Regions from separate parts of the Janthinobacterium sp. GMG1 genome, predicted to be linked through region 2. Evidence: predicted binding sites of a transcription regulator. Region 2 holds the regulator's gene; each other region holds the start of a gene.

Region 1 (5,140 bases), on a different contig from region 2:
TCGGCTTTTATGACGGCCTGTTCGGTCCAGGCACGGGCAGTTTCCTGATTTTCCTGTTCATCCGCGTCTTCGGCTTCGATTTCATCCTCGCCTCGGCCTGCTCGAAGCTGGTGAATATCGCCACCAACGTTGCCGCGCTGGCCTTCTTCATTCCCGCCGGCCACGTGGTCTACGCCGTGGCTGCTCCAATGGCTGTGTGCAATATCCTGGGCGCGCTGACGGGCACCTGGATCGCCGTGCGCCGCGGCGCCGCCTTCGTGCGCATCCTCTTCCTCGTGCTGCTGGTGCTGCTGATTGTGAAATTGTCTTACGACATCTTCTTCAAGTAAGTTTTTGAACGACAACAAGCCATGAAAACCATCCAGGGCGTGCTGTGGGACAACGATGGCGTGCTGGTCAACACCGAGCAGCTGTTTTACGAAAGCAACCGCGACTTGCTCTTGCCTTACGGCATAGACCTGACGCCGAAGCAATTTTTTGACTGGTTCCTGGACAATAACTACGGTGCCTGGCATGTGCTGCTGGGGCAGGGCCACGACATCGAGCTGGTCGAACGCCTGCGGGCCGAGCGCACCGTGCTGTTTGCGCAGCGCCTGCGCCAGGCGCGGCAGCTGGCCATGCCCGGCATCGGGCAAGTGCTGGCGGCGCTGCGCCCGCACGTGGCCATGGGCGTGGTCACCAGTGCCTACGAACAGCATTTCCGGATCAGCCATGCGGCCACCGGTTTGCTTGGCCACTTCGACTTCGTGCTGACGCGTGAAATGTATGGCGACAGCAAGCCGGCGCCCGACGGCTACCAGCTGGGCTTGCAGCGGCTGGGCCTGGCCGCCGCCGACTGCGTGGCCGTCGAAGACTCGCCGCGCGGCTTGCGCGCCGCGAATGCGGCCGGACTGGAATGCATCGTCGTGCGCAATCAGATGAACCGTCACCATGCGTTTGACGACGCTTTTTGCGTGGTGGATTCAAACGCCGAGCTGGGCGAGGTATTGGCCTCGTTCGTGCCCGGCATGACGCGGTCGCAGGGACAATTAGAGGCCTTCCTCTGATCCGTCTTGCCGGCATGCCATTACAATTGTTTATCGCATTCACCGGCACAGCCCTACGATGACTCTCCCGCAACTGCATTTTGCCCATGCCAACAGTTATCCTGCCGGCACCTACCGCAAGCTGTTCGGCCTGCTGGGCCAGCACTACACCGTGCAGGCGCTCGACATGCATGCGCACGACCCGAATTATCCCGTCAGCACGGGCTGGCCCGAGCTGGTGCGCGAGTATATCGACGAGCTGGAGCGCCGCTACAGCGCGCCCGTCATCCTCGTCGGCCATTCGCTGGGAGGCATGCTCAGCGTGATGGTGGCCAAGCAGCGGCCCGATCTGGTGCGCTGCGTGGTCTTGCTCGATTCGCCCGTGGTGGCGGGCTGGCGCGCCTTGCTGGTGCGCCTGGCGCGCAACACGGCGCTGGGCGAGCGGTTCTCGCCGTCACGTTTTTCCGCCCGGCGGCGCAAGCTGTGGCCCGATGCGCAAGCCGCGTATGAACATTTCGCTGCCAAGGACATGTTCGCCGTCTGGGCGCCGCAGGTCTTGCGCGACTACATCGACAACGGCCTGGTGCCCCATCCGGAAGGGGTGCAGCTGCGCTTTACGCGCGAAGTGGAAACGCAGGTGTACCGCAGCTTGCCCCATCATATTGGCGGCCTCGTCAAGGATGGCTTTCCCGTGCCCATCGGTTTTATCGGCGGCACGGAATCGGTGGAATGCCGCCAGGCGGGTTTGACGGCCACGCGCAAGCTGGTCGGCAAATTTTTCCGCCAGGTGCCGGGCGGCCATCTGTTTCCCATGGAAAACCCGGAACTGACGGCGCAAGTGGTGCGCGAGATGATCACGGCATTGCTGGCGAAACAATAGCCGATCGCCAAGGATTTTCAGGGGATGGGGGCCAACAGCGGCGGATTTTCGCGTAAAATCCTGCCATCCGGGCCGTGCCTGCAGCAGGCGTGCGGCCCCAGCCATTCCGATATTCTAGAAAGATACCCCTGCGATGACGATTAAAAGCGATAAATGGATACGCCGCATGGCGGAAACAACGGGCATGATCGAGCCGTTCGAGCCGGGCCAGGTCAAGGAACGCGACGGCAACCGCATCGTTTCCTACGGCACCTCCAGCTATGGTTATGACATCCGTTGCGCCGACGAGTTCAAGTTGTTTACCAATATCAACACCACCATCGTCGACCCGAAGGATTTTGACGCGAATAACTTTGTCGACGTATCGGGCAAGGGCTATTGCATCATTCCGCCGAACTCGTTCGCGCTGGCCCGTACGGTCGAGTATTTCCGCATTCCCCGCAATGTGCTGACGATTTGCCTGGGCAAGAGCACCTATGCGCGCTGCGGCATCATCGTCAACGTCACCCCGTTCGAACCGGAATGGGAAGGCTTTGTGACCCTGGAGTTTTCCAACACGACACCGTTGCCGGCAAAAATCTACGCCAACGAAGGCGTGGCGCAAGTGCTGTTCTTCGAATCCGATGAAGTGTGCGAAACGTCGTACAAGGATCGCGGCGGCAAATACCAGGGCCAGGTTGGCGTGACCTTGCCGAAGACCTGATTGCTGGAAGGGCGGGGTGCCAGCCGTCTTTACCTGCCTTTACACCCGCCGCCCTACATCCGTCCCCATGCTTGCCGTTAACCTTGGTATTGAAACACTGAGGAGGCATCATGGTAGCGGCAATCGGTTCAGGCGGCGCAGTCAGCGCGGCCAGTAGCGCCAGTTCGGGCAGCAGTTCGCAGATCGCGGCGCTGCAAAAGCAGATCACGGCGGCGCAAAAACAGTTGACGGAATCGCAGAAGGGCGAGCAGACGGAGGCGTCGCAAAAGCTGCAGCAGCAGCTGGCGCAGCAAATCCAGGCCTTGCAGGCGCAAATTGCCCAGTTGCACGCTGCCGCCGCGCAGGCGCAGCAAGACGCTCAGCCGGCCAGCAGCGCCGATACGGCGACGAGTCCGGCCAAATCGACCTCGTCCACCCTGGGCAGCATCATCGATACGCAGGCGTAACAGTTTATTCGCGCATAAAAAAACGCCAGGCTCGCCGACAGGTCAGCCTGGCGTTTTGACGGGCAACAACATTTCCACGCACAGTCCGCCACCACTGCGCAAGCTGGCACTGATGCGGCCGCCATGGGCGTTGATGACGTGCCGGGCGATGGCCAGGCCCAGGCCGTGGCCATCCGTGCTGTGCTGGGTATTGCTGGCGCGGAAGAACGGTTCAAAAATACGGGCCAGGTCGGCTGAGGCCACACCAGGACCACGGTCCTGCACGGCGATGCGCAGCCATTCCTGCTTGCCATCATGCAGGCGCGACAGTTCCACGTGCACCGTGCCGCCATCGGGACTGTGTTTGACGGCATTGCGCACGACGTTTTCCACGGCGCGCGCCAGCAGTTCCGGCTGACCCGTGACGCTGGCGTCCGCCGTGGCCGCGTCGCCCGCCAAGGCTATGCCCAGCAGGCGCGCCCTCGCTTCATAGCGGGCGTCGTCCACGATGTCGTGCACGAGATCGGCGATGCTGACGTCTTCGCTGTGCGTCTGCCCGGCTCCCGCTTGCACGGCGCCCGCTTCCAGCCGGGACAGGGTCAGCAGTTCACCGATCAGTTTATCCATGCGCTCGCTTTCGCGTTCGATGCGCTGCATCGAGGCGGCCATTTTTTCCGGCTGCTGGTGCGCCAGGCCGATGGCGGCCTGCAAGCGCGCCAGCGGCGAGCGCAGCTCGTGCGACACATCATGCAGCAATCGCGTCTGGCTATCCATGAGGCTGCGCAAGCGGCCCGTCATGCGGTCGAAATCGCGTCCCAGGTCCGTCAATTCATCGCCGCGCTTGCCGCTGGCGTGAAAGCGCGGCGCCAGGTTGCCGTGCGAGGCGGCCTCGAACGCTTGCCGCAGGTCGCGGATGGGGCGCGCAAAATACCAGGCCAGCAGGAAAGAGAACAGCAGGCTGGCGGCGATGGCGGCGGCCAGGGGAATGAAGGTGCGGTAGGGGCTGTCCATGCGCGGGCCGGGCGGCATGCCGCGGCCGAAGTCGCCGCGTGGCGGCGGCGCGCCCGCTTCGTGGGGCCGTGGGCCGGCTCCCATGGCGCGCGGGCCGCTCATGGTGACGGCATTGAGCGTGTCGCGCGCGGCGCCCGCCTCGGCATTGCGGAAACGTTCGGACGAAGGCAGGAACAGCAGGTAGCGCTTGCCATCGCTGCCGGCCGCTTCGCGCACGACGGCATGGGCCTGGCTTTGCTCCAGCATGGCGCGCGCCTTGGCCAGCATGGCGGGATGCACCGTGCGGCCCATCAGTTCTTGCCCTTTGGCATCGACGGCAAACACGCGCATGCGTTCGAGCTTGCCCAGGAATTGCCGCAAGGCCTGGCTGCCGCCCGCTTCCACGGTGGCGCTGGCGGCCTCGATGATCATTTGCGCGGGCGGGCTGGTGTCGATGTCGAGGGCCCGTTCCTGCTGCGCGGCCCGGTTTTTCAGCCAGAAGGTGCCGCCGATGCCGATGGTGGCCGTCACTTGCGCCAGCATGATGCACAGAAAAAACTTCCAGAACAGACGGCCCACGCTTACTCCTTGATCAGCTGGTAGCCGAGACGGTACACGGTCTGCAGGCAGGAGCGGCCATCGGCCAGGCTGCCGAGTTTGCGGCGCAGGCTGCTCAAGTGCACATCGATATTGCGGTCGAAGCGGGCCATGGGCCGGCCTAGGCCCAGTTCCGACAATTGATTCTTGCTCACGGGCTTGCCCGCATGGCGTACCAGCACTTCCAGCAGGTTGAACTCCGTGCTCGTCAGTTCCAGGTGCGCGCCGGCCCAGGCAACGCGGCGCTGTTCTGGCCACATCGTCAGTTGCCCCACGGCCAGCGGCGCCAGCCCCGATGTGTCGTGCGGCGCGGCTTGCGCACGGCGCAGGATGGCGCGGATGCGCGCCGTCAGCTCGCGCGGCGTGCACGGTTTGGTGACGTAATCGTCGGCGCCCAGCTCCAGGCCCACGATGCGGTCCGTATCGTCGCCGCGCGCCGTCAGCATCAGGATGGGCAGGTTGCTGCCGGCGCGGATGCGGCGCAGGGTTTCCAGGCCATTCATGCGCGGCATCATGACGT
Region 2 (5,140 bases):
TTTTACCACGGTGACGCTCTTGCCGCCGCGGCCCTTGGTCTGGCGCGACACGCGCACCACGCCGTCTCCGGAGGGCGCCGCCTTGGCTTGCGCCTTGCACGCGCATTGCGCCAGCGGCTGTCGGCAGGCGGGACACATACGGCCCGTTTCGGTGGAATAGACGAGACCGCCCAGGGAGCTGCTTTTCATGAGGAAGAGATAAAAAGAGAGAAGGCCGCGATTGTACCAAGCGGCGGCGTTCAATTGGCTGGTGCCACCGGCGCCGTCGGCACTTCCGTCACCGTTTCGGGGATGCCCGACAAAATCGTCACGGCGACCCGGCGGTTACGCGCGCGCCCTTCCGCCGTTTCGTTGGGCGCCACGGGAATATTGTCGGCGTGGCCCACGGCCGTCAGGCGCGAAGCCTTGACGCCGCTGGCGATGAACAGGCGCACCACGGCGCTGGCGCGCGCGGCCGACAATTCCCAGTTCGAGGCAAAATTGGAATTGCTGATCGGCTGCACGTCCGTATGCCCTTCCACCTGCACGTCGTGCGTGTCGTCCTTGAGCAGCACGGCCACGGCGCGCAAGGCCTGGTCCGACTCCGTCGTCAGCCGCGCCGCGCCCGGGTCGAACAGCACGCTGGCATTGATTTCCACGCTCACGCCGCGGCTCGTCTGCGTGACGCGCACCTTGCCCTCCTTCACCAGCGGCGCCAGGGTCGACGTCAGGTCCTGCGCCAGGCGCGTCATGTGTTCGCGTTCGCGGCGGATGGCTTCCGTGCGGCGTTTCAGGGCGGGGTTCGGCAGCGGGATGGCCTGTGGCGCTTCCATGATGATGGGCGGCGCGCCCTTTTCCAGGCTGAAGGCCTGGCCGATGGCGTTCTGGAAGACGCGGTATTTACCTTCGTTGACTTGCGAAATCGCATACATCACGACGAAAAAGGCGAACAGCAGGGTGATGAAGTCGGCGTACGAGATCAGCCAGCGGTCCTGGTTGTCCGGTTCCTCGTCATACTTCCTGCGCGCGCGCCGCATCATGGTCAATGCTCGTGCAAGAGGCTGGACACGCGCTCTTCGATGATGCGCGTATGGTCGCCCGTGGCGATGTCGTACAGCACGGCGGCCGTGATTTCGTACTGCAGCACCCGGCGCGAAACAATGGCCTTGAGTTTATTCGCCACCGGCAGGAACAGCAGGTTGGCCAGGCCCACGCCATAAATCGTCGAGACAAACGCCACGGCGATGCCGCTGCCCAGCTTGCTCGGGTCGGTGAGGTTTTCCATGACGTGGATCAAGCCCAGCACGGCGCCCAGGATGCCGATGGTGGGCGAATAGCCGGCCGCCGATTCCCACACCTTGACGGCCTGGCGCTCGGCCATTTCGTAGGCGGAGATTTCCACGTCGAGCAGCTGGCGCAGCTTGTCGGGCGCGATGCCGTCGACGATCATGCGCAAACCCTTGGCGTTGAAGCGGTCGGCCGTGTTTTCCATCAGGCGCTCCAGCGCCAGCGGGCCGTCGCGGCGCGCCGTCAGACTCCATTGCCCGATGTCGCGCGCCAGCGCGGCGCGCGTGTCGGACGGCGGCAGGAAGACCCAGCGCAACATTTCCAGGCCGCGCACAAAAGTGCGCAGCCGCGTTTGCAGCAGCACGGCGCCGAAGGTGCCGACGATGACGATGGCAAAGGCGGCCGGCTGCAGCAGGGAGGCCATCTTGCCGCCTTCCAGTGCCTGGCCGACCAACAGGCCCGCCAGCGCCAGCGCCAGCCCGATTACGCTGGACCAGTCCACGCCAGCTCCCTCAAGGTTGCGCGCAGGCGCGCGACGGCCTGGGTATGCAGCTGCGAGACGCGCGATTCCGACACGCCCATCACCGCGCCGATCTCCTTCAGGTTCAGCTCTTCTTCGTAGTACAGGCCCATGAGTATTTTCTCGCGTGGCGGCAGCGCGTCGATGGCATCGATCACGGATTGCCGGAAATCGGTATCGAGCAGGGAACGCAAGGGGTCGCTGTCCTCGTCCACGCAATGGCGGTCGAGGAAGCTGTCATTGCCGTCCGGGTCATGAAAGTCTTCGTAGTACACAAGCTGGTGGCCGCCGCCGTCACCCAGCATTTCCTGGTAGTCGGCCAGCGACATTTTCAGCAGTTTCGCCACTTCCGACTCCGTCGGCGGGTGGCCGAGGCGCTGCTGCAAGGTGCTCATCGCCTCTTCGATCTTGCGCATGTTCTGACGCATGCTGCGCGGCAGCCAGTCGCTGGTGCGCAATTCGTCGAGCATGGCGCCGCGGATGCGCAGCACGGCATACGTCTCGAACTGCGCGCCATGCGTCTCTTCATAGCGGCTGATGGCATCGAGCAGGCCGATCATGCCGGCCTGGATCAGGTCATCGACCTCGACCGAAGGCGGCAATTTCGCCTTCATATGGTGCGCCAGACGCTTCACCAGCGGAATGTGCTCCGTCAGCAAATAGTCCTTGTTCGATTTCCCTTTGACCGTGTACATAGGCTGCTTATTGTTTTCTCATCTTATCTGGTGCTACGGTTGGCTTCAGGCGCTGAACTGGTGTGGGCTCCCCGTCTGGTACAAGGTGCCGCCAAGTACCGGCGCCGCCGAACGGGCCAGCCGCTCGGCCAGTCCGCGAAACGCCACCGACGCGCCCGCCAGCGGAAACGCATCGACCACGCTGCGGCCCAGGCGCGCCGCGCGGTGCAGATACTCATCGGCAGGCACCGAACCCATCGAGGTCAGCTTCACGGCCAGATAGCGGCTCGCCGCCTGCGCCATATTATCGTATACCACTTTTGCTTCGGATTCGGAAGCGCCGGTGACGAGAATGCCGAAGGGACGGCGTCCCAGTTCCTGGCTCAGGCGCTTGATCAGGCAGTACGCCGCCTTGATCGAGGTGGCGCTGGTGGACACTTGCACGACGATATCGGACGAAGCCATCAGCGGCACGGGGAAACAGGCGCCCTCGTCAGCCACGACGCCGTCGACCAGCACGATGCCGCTCTGGCGCGCCAGCACGTCGAAAGTCTTGCCCAGGCGGCGCAGTTCGTCCTCGCCCGCATAGTCCATGCTGTCCATCAAATGGTTGCGCGCGCCAAGGCTGGCCACGCCGAAGCCTTGCGGCACCTGGTGGATGACCTGGTTCAAGCCGCACTGCTGGCGCGCCACGTCGCGCAGGCTGGCGCCGTGCGCCAGGCCCAGGCGCGCAGCCACGCCATCGCTGCCGCCGCTGGCGTCGAGCAGCAGCACGTCATTGCCGCCGTAGACGAGCGAAGCGCCCAGGTTGACCAGCATGGCGCCCTTGTCGTCCTGCGGCGTGGCCGAGAGGAACGTCATGACGCGCGGCTGCGGGCCGGCCAGCATGCGGCGCAAGCCTTCGGCCTGGTCGAAATCGAAATTAGCCAAGGTGCACCCCGCGCGCTTCATTGTTGCGGGCGGCCGCCTGCGCCATCAGCAGCGGCAGTTCGGCATCGGAAAACTGCGTGGCCGCCGAATCGCGCTTGAGCTTGAAGGCGCGGTCGATCAGGTAGCCGCGGTCGGCAAGGTACAGGTCTTCCGGCACGCGCTGGCCGTTCGACACATAAAACAGGTTCAGCTTCTGGCGGATCACCACGTCGAGCACGTTGCCGATCGAGGCCGCTTCATCGAGCTTGGTCATGATGCAGCCGGCCAGGCCGCTGCCCTGGTAGGCGCGCACCACTTCGTTCAACGTTTCCTGCGTCGCCGTGGAATTGAGGCACAACAAACGTTTCACGTCGGCGCCGGCGCCCGACAGCATGGCCACCTGTTCCGTCACCATCTGGTCGCGCTGGCTCACGCCCACCGTATCGATCAGCACCGTGTGCTTGTTCTTCAATTCCTTCAGGGCGATGCGCAAGTCCGCCTCGTCCTTCACCGAATGCACCATCACGCCGAGGATCTTGCCGTAGATGCGCAGCTGTTCGTGCGCGCCGATACGATAGGCATCCGTGGTGATCAGGGCCAGCTTTTCCGGGCCGTGGCGCATCACGCAGCGGGCCGCCAGCTTGGCCGTGCTGGTGGTCTTGCCGACACCGGTCGGGCCGACCAGCGCAAACACGCCGCCCTGCTCCAGCATGGCGTCTTCATTGGCCACAGTATTCAGGTTGCGGCTCAGGACGGTCTTGATCCAGCGCATGCTTTGCGCGCCATCGAGGCCGGCCGGCAACTTGTCGATCAGGTAGCGCGCCAGGCTGGCCGAAAAACCGGCGGCCAGCATTTCGCGCAGCACGACGGCTTTTTGCGGCTCGCGCTGCTGCGTCGAACCCCACGAGATTTCCGCCAGCTGAGTTTCCATCATGCCGCGCATGGCGCGGATTTCATTCATCATGCCGCTCATCTCGGCGGCGGCGTTCTCTTTGACGTGCGCCAGCGCGCTGGCCATCATCTGCTGCATGCGGGCCATGTCCACTGGCTCGGAGGCAGCCTGGCGCGGCGCGGCAGGACGTGGCGCGGCCGGGCGCTGGGCCGGGGCGGCAGGACGCTGCGGCGTGGCGAACTGGGTCTGCAACTGGGGACGGGGCTGGGCCATTTCGGAGGCGGCCGGCGGCGACGCCAGCGAAGCGGCATCGTCATTGGCCAGCGCGAGGATTTCCACCACGCCATCGGCCTGGCGGTTCGACAGGATCACGGCGTCGGGGCCCAGCGCTTCGCGCACCTTGCGCAGCGCATCGCGCGACGAGGCGCCCGTAAATTTCTTCACATTCATGACCGGCCTCCCAAGGCGGGGGTGGCGCAATATTGGCTGAACTGTGTGACCATCGTCGACTCCTGTTGCTTGAGTGCTGTCTTCCACATGGACACAGATCACCCGGACAGTTTCCATTATTAGCGATGCTTACAGGAAATGATCGAAGGAACAGGACGGGAAAGTACCCGTTATTCAGTTTGCCGAGAGGAAATTGATGTTTATTTGACCAAAAGCAACTGCTGGGGTCAGCCCCCCCCACTGACGCTAACGAAATCTGGGGCCAGACCCCCTCGCACGTTGGCGATAACCTTCGTGTTGGAGGTGTTGAGGGTCTGACCCCGGCATTAACTCTGTCAACTACTGCGCGCCCACCAGGGCCGTGACGCGGATCGTCTTGGTTTCCGGCACTTCCGCATGCGACAGCACTTTGAGCTGCGGCAAGGCGCG
Region 3 (5,140 bases), on a different contig from region 2:
ATTGCCCTTGGCGACATCGGCCGAATCCTCGCGGCTGGCGTGGCTGGCGGCAATTTTCTGCTCCAGCGCAAACACGCGCGCAGCGCGGGCCGGCGCATCGCTGTAGCCGGCCTGCTTGAGCATGGCCGCGATATGCGCCTGGTAGCCCGCGCGCAAGCCCTGCATGCGGGCGCTGTCGCCCTGGTAAAACGCGCGGTCAGGCAAGCCCAGCCCGCCCTGCAGCAGGTAGGCGACATTGCGCGTGGTGTCGTTCAAGTCTTGCGCCACCCACAGGCCGAACAGGTTTTCCGTATAAAAATTGGTGGAATTGAGCGGGTCGACATCGGCGCGCAGGCTCTCGCCCAGCGCACGGGCCAGCCCTGCCTGGTCGCGTATGCCATTGATCTTTGTCAACAAGGGCTTGATCGGCGCCCAGCCTTTCGCTTCGATAGCCGATTCATCCATCCAGGAACGGTAAAAATCGCTGACCTGGCGCGCGGAGGCATCCGCCTGCGGCGCCGCCGCCAGGCTTTCGACGAGGCCGATGATGCGCTCGTTGGTGGCGTTGGCGAGGATGGCGAACGAGCCCCAGCTGCTGCGGTCGGCGGGAATCTCCGTGCCGCGCAGCCAGTCGCCATTCACGTAATCGTAGAAATCGTCGCCGGGCAAGGCAGCGGGGACAGCAACATCGGCCGCCGCTGGCTGGGCATGCGCCTGGGCGGGCAAGCCGGCCAGCGAAACGCCGGCCAGGGCGAGGATGATGGCGGCCTGGACTGGCGTCCGGGACCAGGAAAAACGCAAACCGTGCATGGCGATCCTTTCAATGGAATAGTCAAAATCATAGCCTGTTTCCCATGAAAAAAGCGTCCCGGAACTTTTTTGCATACGGACAAAAAATCGGCCTATAGTTTCACGACCCCGCGCCGCGTGTACGCCAAGGAGATTGCCATGCAACTGGAAGCGCTGTTTCAGCAACCCCACGCCCTGCCTGCCGCCCCGAAGATCGTCGATGAACTGGTGCGCAGTTTCGACAACCCCGCCATTGCCACCGAAGACATCGCGCGCCAGCTGGGAGCGGATCCGGCCTTGAGCGCCAAGCTGCTGCGGCTGGCCAACTCGGCGTATTACCACGTCTCGCGCAGCATCGGCACGGTGGAAGACGCCGTGCTGATGCTCGGCTTTGTAACCGTGCGCACGCTTGTCATCAGCTCGGGCCTGGTCAGCGGCTACAAGGCCGTGCCAGGACTGAATCTGCCGCAATTCTGGCGTTACAGCCTGCACAGCGCCGTGTCGGCCCGCTGGATCGCCAGACAGACGGGCGACAACCAGGACCTGGCCTTCACCATCGGCATGATGCATGCGATCGGACAACTGGTGATCCATGCCGCCATGCCCGAGCAAGCCATGCAGCTCGACAAGATCGCCCCGCCGCTCGATGCGCGCCGGCTCGACGCGGAGCGGGTTTCCCTGGGCTATGACTATGCGCAGGTGGGCGCCGAACTGGCGCGCCGCTGGAAGTTCCCCCCTGCCTTTGCCGACGCCATCGCCGCCTTTCCCGATCCCTTGGCCAAGGCGCCCCTGAACCGCCTGGCCGCCATCATCCACCTGGCAGCCTGGCGCGCCCGTATTGATGAAAACGCGCTGAGCAATGAAGAAATCATCGCTTGCTACCCCAGCAACGTGGCTGAAGCGCTCGGTTTGCCACCCTCGGTTCTCGTGGACAAGATGCCGCCGCCTGCCGAACTGAGCGCAGGATTGGAAGAACTCGTCAAATAAATCCATCAGCGCCGGCATCGTCGGCCCAGCATCCATGCGGCTTGGCGGGCGATTCCGGCGGCCCGCCAAAACTATCCAAATTATTTTCACTTTTTTTTCAAAAACACCCTCAAGTTCCGGATAAGCACGCCGTTAATCTAGACAAGCGGTAATCCATTCACTAGTTACGGGTGTGCTCATGACCTCCAACGACGTTCTCTCGATGTATGAAAATATTGCAGGAATGACCAATAAAATGGTCGTGGCCGCACGTTCGAGCGACTGGAATGACTTGGATGCCCTGGAAAACCAGTGCGCCAGCGCCGCCAGCGCGACCATGACGGGCAAGGTGCCTGCCCTGGCCGGTGCCTCGCGCCTGCGCAAGATCGACTTGCTCAAGCAAATCCTGGCAAACGACCGCGAAATCCGCACCATTACGGAACCGTGGATGACGCAGCTGCCGAACGCCATGCAGGGCGCGCGCGCGCGCATGTAAGAAGTTACAGCACCAGAAACGACAAAAGCACCCGCGGGTGCTTTTTTTACATCTATTCCCTGGCAAGAAGCGCGGCAGTTGCGGCGCTCAGGAACAAGGAGGGGAAATTTGGAAGGCGAGCCCCAGGTATCTCCTGGCGTCGCCTCGCTGCCGGTTGCATCCGGCGTTCGCGAGCACATCGTCGGCATCGCGAACCGCTTCCAGACCCAGGCGTTTATGCAACGCTACACCTGTTTGCCGCGCCACACTATCGTTGGTGACTGCGCCAGGCTGGGGCTGTTTTGTCGTAGAGCAAGTCCACTGAATTAATCATAACACCATCTTTAAGAAATAGACAACGCGATTGGCAAGCATATCCATGTCTTTTTTCAATATCTTTTTTTATATCAAATTATAGCGCAGCCTTGCAGCATGATTAACGCGAGAACGGCTCCGGTTCCGGCTCGGCTGCCGCCCCGTCCTCCACCGCCTCCGTCAGCACGGGCACATCCTTTTTCTTGCGGCGGAACGGCTTGCGCAGCAAGACCCAGTATTTCGACGGCGCACCCGGCCCTGCCGCCTGCCTGCGCTTGCGCACGACATACACGATGAGCGCCGTCAGCAGCAGGAAGGCCACGGTGCCGATACCGAGCCACAGCAAGCCGTTGCCGCCCGCCTTCTTTTCCTTCTCGACGGCTGGCGGCACCAGGGGCTTGGGCTTGGCATGCGGCACCGGCACCTCGGCCGGCGCGGCAGCCGGCGCAGCGGTGGCGGGCTGAGCCAGTGCTTTTTGCAAGGCGCCGATCTTGCCTTCCAATTCGCCGAGCTTGTCATTCAGGGCCGCGCTTTTCTCATCCAGCGCCACGCACGCTTGCGCCTGCCCGGCATCCGCCTGGGGTGCGCAGGCGGCGACGGGCGCCATGGCACGGCGCAGCGGCTGCGCACGCAGCGCGGGAGCAGGCGGCTTGGGTGCGGCAGGCGGCGGCACGAACACGCGCGCCGGGCGCACCAGGCCCTCGGCACGCGCGCGGGCCGCCAGCACGGCGGCATCGGGCGATGGTGCGCCGGCCACTGCACGTGGCAACGGCGCGGGGACAGGCATGGGCATGGGTACCGGAACGGCGGGCCTGGCTGGCGCACTGACGGCAGCGGCAGCAGGCGGCGCCGGCGTCAGCCACACGGTGCCCAGGCGCACCACGGCGCCATTGCCATTGCCCAGCAACAAATACAGATGCACGTGGCCCGCCTGGATCGCTTGCCGCGTAGTCACGCGCACATAATGGCGTCCACCGCGCTCCAGCGGGCTGATCGTCAATCCCTGCAGGGCCGGATCCATGCCGATGCCGCCACCGCGGTACACATCGGGCGAGGCCAGGCGCACGGCCACGCCGTTGACTTCCTCGGGCGCCAAGGCCGTCAGTTCGATTTCAGCCAGCAGGGGTTGACCCACATGCGACAGCACGGCCATGTCACCCAGTTCGGCCGCCATGACAGGCGGCAAGGCCAGGCTGGCGGCGGCGCACGCGATCAGGGACCAACGGGGAAAGATGCTGCTCTGCATGGACTGATCGCTTTGATAACAAGATAAATAAGGGGAACTCGCCTGTCTTTAACGGCAGGAAATCGCAAAAATATAGATGGGCTACGGCAAAAATGATGCAATACAGCATCATCCTGTGCCTTTTTTGCGCCTGGAGTACACTCGATCCACCTCTATCGATGAAAGGGATGTCATGAGTAGCAGAATCGAACGCGACAGTTTCGGCCCGATCGACGTACCCACCGACCGGCTGTGGGGAGCGCAAACGCAGCGCTCGCTTGAGCACTTCCATATCTCCACGGAAAAGATGCCGCCCGAACTGATCGCCGCCCTGGCCACCGTCAAGCGCGCGGCCGCCCACGTCAACCTGGACTTGGGCTTACTAGACGGCAAGAAGGCCGTTGCCATCACGCAGGCCGCCGACGAAGTGCTGGCCGGCAAGCACGCCGAAGAATTCCCGCTGGCCGTCTGGCAGACGGGTTCTGGCACGCAAAGCAATATGAACATGAACGAAGTGCTGGCCAACCGCGGTTCCGAGCTGATCGGCGGCTTGCGGGGCGCCGAGCGCCTGCTGCACCCGAACGACGACGTCAACCTGGGCCAGTCCTCGAACGATATCTTTCCCACCGCCATACACGTGGCCGCCGCCCTGGCCGTCGCCAACACGGTCTTGCCGCCGCTGCGCCAGCTGCGCGCCACGCTCGATGCGAAAGCCACGGAATTTGCCGATATCGTCAAGATCGGCCGCACCCATTTGCAGGATGCGACGCCGTTGACCCTGGGCCAGGAATTTTCCGGCTACGTGGCACAGCTGGACTTTGCCGAACACATCATCACCGCATCGTTGCCGCCGCTGCTGCAACTGGCCGCCGGCGGCACGGCCGTCGGTACGGGTTTGAATGCCCACGTGGAATTTGCGGACCGCATCGCCGCGGAACTGGCACGCCTGACGGGCCAGCCGTTTGAGACAGCCAGCAACAAGTTTGCCGCCCTGGCCGCCCACGATGCGCTGGTGGCCGCCCATGGCGCGCTGAAAACCCTGGCCACGGCGCTGATGAAAATCGCCAACGACGTGCGCTGGATGGCGTCCGGCCCCCGTTCCGGCCTCGGTGAGATCACCATCCCCGAAAACGAGCCGGGCAGCTCCATCATGCCGGGCAAGGTCAATCCTACCCAGTGCGAAGCGCTGACCATGCTGTGCTGCCAGGTGTTCGGCAATGACGTCGCCATCACGGTGGGCGGCGCCTCGGGCAATTTCGAGCTGAACGTCTTCAAGCCATTGATTGCACACAACTTCCTGCAAAGCGCGCGCCTGCTGGGCGACGGCATGCGCAGCTTCGACGAGCATTGCGCGCACGGCATCGAACCGAACCGTGGTCGCATCGCCGACC

The links. Region 2 encodes FliA, which starts transcription of late flagellar genes. Its sites were predicted from a motif close to CTAAAGTTTNNNNNNNNNNNGCCGNTA; they were not measured.
Region 1: a site for FliA is predicted at 2,662-2,688, ahead of SJI03_RS08560 (FlxA-like family protein). Genes of this name have one in related genera too.
Region 3: a site for FliA is predicted at 1,864-1,890, ahead of SJI03_RS13405 (flagellar protein FliT). Genes of this name have one in related genera too.

Annotation. Positions count from the first base shown of each region.
Region 1 is NZ_JAXQNT010000002.1:785,328-790,467, forward strand. Features, by position in the region: gene SJI03_RS08540 (sulfite exporter TauE/SafE family protein) at 1-329, shown strand, start outside; gene SJI03_RS08545 (HAD family phosphatase) at 351-1,046, shown strand; gene SJI03_RS08550 (alpha/beta hydrolase) at 1,105-1,905, shown strand; gene dcd (dCTP deaminase) at 2,039-2,608, shown strand; gene SJI03_RS08560 (FlxA-like family protein) at 2,719-3,054, shown strand; gene SJI03_RS08565 (ATP-binding protein) at 3,097-4,602, opposite strand; gene SJI03_RS08570 (response regulator transcription factor) at 4,605-5,140, opposite strand, start outside.
Region 2 is NZ_JAXQNT010000001.1:1,005,342-1,010,481, reverse strand. Features, by position in the region: gene SJI03_RS04575 (translation initiation factor Sui1) at 1-189, opposite strand, end outside; gene motD (flagellar motor protein MotD) at 240-1,016, opposite strand; gene SJI03_RS04565 (flagellar motor protein) at 1,022-1,768, opposite strand; gene SJI03_RS04560 (RNA polymerase sigma factor FliA) at 1,750-2,481, opposite strand; gene SJI03_RS04555 (MinD/ParA family ATP-binding protein) at 2,527-3,390, opposite strand; gene flhF (flagellar biosynthesis protein FlhF) at 3,383-4,711, opposite strand; gene flhA (flagellar biosynthesis protein FlhA) at 5,051-5,140, opposite strand, start outside.
Region 3 is NZ_JAXQNT010000004.1:344,885-350,024, reverse strand. Features, by position in the region: gene SJI03_RS13415 (M13 family metallopeptidase) at 1-789, opposite strand, end outside; gene SJI03_RS13410 (HDOD domain-containing protein) at 928-1,755, shown strand; gene SJI03_RS13405 (flagellar protein FliT) at 1,979-2,230, shown strand; gene SJI03_RS13400 (hypothetical protein) at 2,646-3,770, opposite strand; gene fumC (class II fumarate hydratase) at 3,943-5,140, shown strand, end outside.